2 linked regions of the Salinivibrio kushneri genome follow. The main gene of each other region encodes a partner of the protein of the gene in region 2 in a complex. Links are inferred from orthologs where the notes say so. Each region holds a gene or a part of one and is shown on either strand. Other genes may lie near its edges. The genes, in order: xseB and xseA.

Region 1 (3,036 bases), 1.4 Mb from region 2 along the record:
CTGAAAATGACAAAAGAAGGACGAAAAAGCACATAAGAAGCGACATCAAGTCCGCAAACGTCCCCATCCACGGCGGTAAGCCGGGAGGCGGGCATTTGCATTCCTCTTCTTCTTGCTGTTGTGCCATGAAGACTCCTTACTTCGCGCTCGCTAAGGCCAGCGCCTCAGACCGATTAATTATCGACATCAACCTCACGCTTGCCCTCATTGAGATAGTTTTTCAAAAAGCCATCAATGACGCGCGGGTTTTGTCCATCTTGAATCGCAAGCAAGCCGTCCATGATCAAACGCCGATTCAATTTTTCTTGCTCCTTACGCAGCGCCAGTTTATTGGCAATGGGCGTCGCCACCATATTGGCGAGCATTGCACCGTACATGGTGGTCAACAAAGCGACCGCCATCGCCGGCCCAATCGCCTTCGGATCATCCATATTCGACAGCATGGCTACCAGCCCAATCAAAGTCCCGATCATTCCCATCGCGGGTGCTACGTCCGCCAGAGCACTGTAAAAGCCAATACCATGGTCGTGCCGCTCTTCGGTAAGGTTAATGTCTTTATGCAATGTGGCACGGACCACATCGGCATCATGACCATCAACGAGCAAGTCCACGCCCTTTTGCATAAACGAGTTGCTCACTTCCATCTCTTCTAAGGCGAGGAAGCCACCTTTACGCGCCGCGTCGGCCATCTCAATAATTTTGGCAATCAAATCCTCTGGGTCATCGGATTTGAACATGAATGCCTTACCTGCAATTTTGAAACAGGCAAAAAACTGCCCCATGGTGTACTTGGTGAGAACCACAAATAAGCTCCCCCCGATGACGATAAGCACCGATGGCACGTCAAAGTACATGTTCATGGTGCCGCCCAACAGCATCGCCATTATTACGAATGCAAACGAGCCGATAATGCCGATGAGCGTCGCTATATCCACGTCAGTCTCCCTTCAGTTACATCAAGTCTTTGTTTTTCATTTTTTTGGGGTATTGGTTATATCGGCAACCAACCCTATAGGTTTAGCGTAAATACACAGATACCAACAAGGATAACATGCCTTTTACTGCGGTGGCGTAAAGCACACAAAAACACATCGAGTGGTTTGACCGCCTGTGGCCACTGAGTTACCGTCTAGCCTCTCTTTTCTAATTTTATGGCATCATGGCTGTGAAGAAACCAGAAAATATGACCTTTGAGGACACGCTCAAAGAGTTGGACACGATTGTTGGCGCGCTCGAATCCGGTGAGCTTCCCCTCGATACCGCGATGAAACGCTTTGAGCGTGGTATTGCACTCACTCGCCAAGGACAAAAAACCCTTGCAGACGCCGAGCAGCGCGTCGAGATCTTGCTCTCGCAAGAAGATGATGGGCCACTAACCGAGTTTTCTCCTCAAGACGATGATTAACACTGTTGTACACGATGCGCTGCGCGAAACGCAAACGCGAAGCAATCAACAGCTTGAAGCGTGGCTCGACACCTTCCCCTCGCAAGATCAAGCGCTTATCCAAGCAATGCGACATGGTTTACTCTTAGGTGGCAAGCGGATTCGTCCCTTTTTAACCTATGCCACTGGGCAGCTGTTTGGCATTGACTACGAGCAGCTCGACACGCCTGCTGTCGCGGTGGAGTGTATTCACGCGTATTCGTTAATTCATGACGATTTACCCGCCATGGACAACGACAGTTTGCGCCGCGGCCAGCCAACCTGCCATGTTGCCTTTGATGAGGCGACCGCGATCTTGGCTGGCGATGCCTTGCAAACACTCGCCTTTACCGTGCTGTCTGAAGGTCGGCTCAATCCAGCCGCCCACCCTTATCGTATAGAGATGGTGAAGACCTTGGCGGCCGCCAGTGGCGCCTCAGGCATGTGCTTGGGGCAAGCACTTGATTTAGCAGCTGAAGGGCGCGCCGTTGACCTTGAAGCGCTTAAGCGCATTCACCGCAATAAAACCGGTGCGCTGATAAAAGGCGCGGTAAAACTCGGGGCCTATGCGGCCGGCGAGACTGGCGTTAGCCACTTGCATGAGCTTGAGCGTTTTGCCGATGCGATTGGGCTCGCATTTCAAGTGCAGGACGATATTTTGGACATCACCAGTGACACGCAAACGCTAGGGAAACCGCAAGGATCAGATGTGAACGCGGATAAAAGCACTTATCCGGCACTGCTGGGGCTGGCTGGTGCGCAAGAAAAAGCCGAACTACTTTACCAAGAAGCACTACACGCCTTGGAGGCAATCCCCTACAATACCGAACAACTGGAAGTTTTTGCCCGATATATCATCGAGCGCAACAACTAGCATGATTAATAAAAGCGCCGAACCATTATGACACTGGATATATCAAAATACCCCACTCTCGCTCTTGCTGATACGCCGGAAGAATTGCGTACCTTACCACGCGATCACCTGCCGCAGCTTTGTGAAGAGTTACGGACCTACTTACTTAACACAGTCAGTCATTCAAGTGGCCATTTCGCGTCTGGGCTTGGCACGGTGGAACTGACGGTGGCGCTACACTATGTCTATAATACTCCGTTCGATCATTTGGTGTGGGATGTAGGTCATCAGGCCTATCCACACAAGATCCTGACCGGCCGACGTGAGCGCATGCAAACGATCCGGAAAAAAGACGGTTTGCATCCCTTTCCGTGGCGAGAAGAAAGCCCCTATGATGTGCTGTCTGTGGGCCACTCATCGACATCTATCAGTGCCGCCTTGGGCATGGCCATCAGCGCACAAAAAGAAGGCCAGAACCGGCGTGTGGTTAGCGTGATTGGTGATGGCGCAATCACGGCTGGCATGGCATTTGAAGCCATGAACCATGCTGGCGATATCAAACCCGATATGCTCGTGGTGCTTAACGATAACGAGATGTCGATTTCTGAAAATGTCGGCGCGCTGAACAATCATTTCGCCCAACTCCTCTCTGGCAACGTCTACACCAGCATTCGTGAAGGTGGCAAGAAAGTGCTATCAGGCGCACCGCCAATCAAGGAGCTGGTACGCCGCGCGGAAGAACACCTGAAAGGCATGGTTG
Region 2 (3,263 bases):
TGAGCTGCTGTACCTGCTCACGCTCTGCGCCTTCTTGCACGGTTGCCAGGCGGGATTTTGGTGTCATCACGTCTTCGACGCGCTTGCTTAAGTCAGACACAAAACGCACGTCACGGCCTGTGATGATCCCCACCAGCTCTTTTTGTGCATTGACAACAGGGTAACCCGCAAAGCCGTTACGCTCAGTCAGTGCCTTCACGTCAGCAATGGTCATTTCTGGGGTCACAGTCACTGGATTGGTGACCATGCCTGCTTCATAGATTTTGACCAGGCGTACTTGTTCGGCTTGTTGCTCAATGGTCATGTTCTTATGGATAAAGCCAAGACCACCTTCTTGCGCCAAGGCAATCGCCAAACGGGCTTCGGTCACCGTGTCCATCGCGGCGGATAGAACAGGAATGTTTAAGCTGATCGAGCGTGTCAGTTTTGTACGCAGATCGGCATGGTTAGGAAGAACATTTGAGTGGGCAGGGACGAGGAGTACATCGTCAAAGGTTAGCGCTTCTTTCGCGATTCTCAGCATTGCAATATCTCACACCAAAATTTGTGAAGGGGAACAAAATATTGCCGCAGCATTATACGGGCAGCGCAAACGTTTGGCTATCGATTTTTACTAAGAATGTCCGTTTGTTGGGCTACTCAGATTTAGTCGGTTGATTTATCAACAGATATCCGCGGGACTTTTTAGCAACCGATTGCTCAAGGTCTATTTGGCATACCGGAATGCGGCAGGTAGTATGCTGACAAGCTTATTGAAATGGACCGAGATCGTGACCGCTAACAACCGAAACATTCTTTCCGTCTCTCGCTTAAATGCCGAAGTGCGTCTTTGCTTGGAGAAAAACATCGGTATCGTCTGGCTCACGGGGGAAATCTCTAATTTTACCGCCGCGACATCCGGTCACTGGTATTTATCGTTGAAAGATAACCAAAGCCAGGTCAAATGTGCGATGTTCCGTGGTAACAATCGCCGCGTGATGTTTAAGCCTAAAAACGGTGATCAGGTACTGGTACGTGCGCGCGTGTCTATGTACGAGCCTCGCGGCGACTATCAACTGATCTTAGAAAGCATGCAGCCCGAAGGCGATGGACGACTGCAACAGGCGTTTGAGCAACGCAAACAAGCGTTGGCAGCCGAGGGATTATTTGCGCAAAGCGCCAAACAGGCCTTGCCCGACCAACCCAAGCGCGTTGGCATAATCACCTCCAAAACGGGCGCTGCCTTGCACGATATTCTAAATGTGTTGAAACGGCGCGATCCGAGCCTGCCAGTAGTTATCTATCCAACGCTGGTTCAAGGACAAGAGGCTGCGGTTTCTATTGCCCAAGCCATCGGGCGCGCGAATACGCGCAACGAGTGTGATGTGCTGATTGTTGGTCGTGGCGGTGGTTCACTCGAGGACTTATGGTGCTTTAATGAAGAAATCGTCGCCCGTACTATCGCCGCCAGTCAGATCCCCATCGTCAGTGCCGTGGGCCATGAGGTCGATGTCACCATTGCCGACTTTGTTGCCGACGTGCGCGCGCCGACGCCATCAGCCGCCGCGGAATTAGTGAGCCGTGACCTCAGCTATCGTTTACAACAATACCAGCAGCGCGAGCACGCGCTCAAAAACGCGATCGGCACCCTTCTTTATCGCCAGCAACGCGCACTGACACACCAAGAACACCGTTTGTCGCACCAGCACCCTCGCCGGCGTTTGCAACAGCAAAGTCAGCATATTGATGAGTTACAAAGGCGTATGCACCAGGCGCTCACCAAACAGGTTTCACGGTATAGCAATCAACTTACTGCGCTGGATAGCCGCTTGCAGCGTATGACGCCTGACCGCCGTATTCAGCAGCATCAGGCTCAATTGGCGCAATACCATCAACGCCTCACCCACGCGATGGACTCACACCTGTCACATGCGCAACAGCGACTTGCCACCTTGGTCGCCACCTTAGATGCGGTCAGCCCACTTGCCACCCTCTCTCGTGGCTACTCAATTAGTCGTGATAGTGATGGGCACATCGTCACTAACATCAACCAGCTAAGAGAGGGCGATACCTTGCACACCCAGCTCAGCAACGGCGATGTCACCAGCGTGGTGCAACAACATCACTCACGTCAGCCTACTGATTAAACTCTGTACAACATACCTCTGACCGATCAGTAAGCGATCGAGCGATCTGGGGGTTTATTCCCCTTGATCAGCTTCCTACCCCGAAAAGAATATTTATCAATACACTTCCCGAAAGCATAAGTTACATGTTCTGTATTTGGATTTCTAAAAGGATAAAAAACTAAATCAGCTTTTATTAAGGCTTGGATCCAGAATAATAGAAAAGTGTAGCGTTGAAAGGCATGTCGATTTTATCACCGCTCAAAACCTGAGCGGCAGCGCAATGCGCTAGGATCTAAGACAACCGATAATCCTGCTCATTAATGTGATTTAGATCACTCTTATCCGGTTACGGATCCCACGAGAGATCGAACCCATTATGTCGCGATCAAAAAACCCAGCATCGCTGCTGGGTTTTTTATCACTTCTTATTGCGGTTTTTCACCATATCCATTAAGCGTTTACGCTGACGGGATTGAGACAATGTCAGCTTTTCTTTTTTCCCCTCATAAGGGTTTTCGCTGTTTTGGAATTGGATCTTTATCGGCGTGCCCATAATATCCAAGGTTCGCCGATAGTAATTCATCAAATAACGCTTATAAGAGTCTGGTAGCTCTTTGACCAAGTTACCATGAACTACCACAATCGGCGGGTTGTAGCCGCCTGCGTGCGCATATTTAAGCTTCACCCGACGCCCACGGATCATCGGAGGCTGGTGGTCATCTTGCGCCATTTTCAAAATGCGGGTGAGCATCGCGGTTCCAACACGTTTTGTCGCTGACTGGTACGCCTCTTGAATCGACTCAAACAAGTGACCTACTCCAGTGCCGTGCAACGCAGAAATGAAATGCACACGGGCAAAGTCGACAAACCCTAAGCGACGATCAAGCTCTGACTTCACACGTTCTTTCACTTCACTGTCCAGGCCATCCCACTTATTGACCGCCAAAACAATCGAGCGCCCAGCGTTAAGCGCAAAACCAAGCAAGCTTAAGTCTTGGTCCGAGATATTCTCGCGCGCGTCGATGACCAATAACACTACGTTGGCATCTTCAATCGCCTTGAGGGTTTGGATCACCGAGAACTTTTCCACCTTGTCGGTCACTCGTTTACGACGTCGTACCCCAGCGGTATCAATCATCACATATTCGCGACCAT

Evidence for each region.
Region 1: the proteins of xseA (region 2) and xseB are in contact, whole or in part, in a cryo-EM structure (PDB 8TXR), measured with the Escherichia coli proteins. The link is inferred for Salinivibrio kushneri from one-to-one orthologs.

The regions. Positions count from the first base shown.
Region 1 is NZ_CP114588.1:689,090-692,125, reverse strand. The notes cover bases 79-2,782. They hold xseB (exodeoxyribonuclease VII small subunit), read left to right. Parts: upstream 79-1,159; coding sequence 1,160-1,405; downstream 1,406-2,782. Other genes in these bases: dxs (1-deoxy-D-xylulose-5-phosphate synthase), read left to right, coding at 2,325-2,782; ispA ((2E,6E)-farnesyl diphosphate synthase), read left to right, coding at 1,398-2,297; pomA (flagellar motor protein PomA), read right to left, coding at 174-935; N8M53_RS03385 (flagellar motor protein MotB), read right to left, coding at 79-127. In the rest of the region: more of N8M53_RS03385, read right to left, coding at 1-78; more of dxs, read left to right, coding at 2,783-3,036. UniProt on the Escherichia coli protein: Bidirectionally degrades single-stranded DNA into large acid-insoluble oligonucleotides, which are then degraded further into small acid-soluble oligonucleotides.
Region 2 is NZ_CP114588.1:2,094,868-2,098,130, forward strand. Bases 1-2,931 are described here. They hold xseA (exodeoxyribonuclease VII large subunit), read left to right. Parts: upstream 1-737; coding sequence 738-2,126; downstream 2,127-2,931. Other genes in these bases: guaB (IMP dehydrogenase), read right to left, coding at 1-523; der (ribosome biogenesis GTPase Der), read right to left, coding at 2,527-2,931. Also shown: more of der, read right to left, coding at 2,932-3,263. UniProt on the Escherichia coli protein: Bidirectionally degrades single-stranded DNA into large acid-insoluble oligonucleotides, which are then degraded further into small acid-soluble oligonucleotides.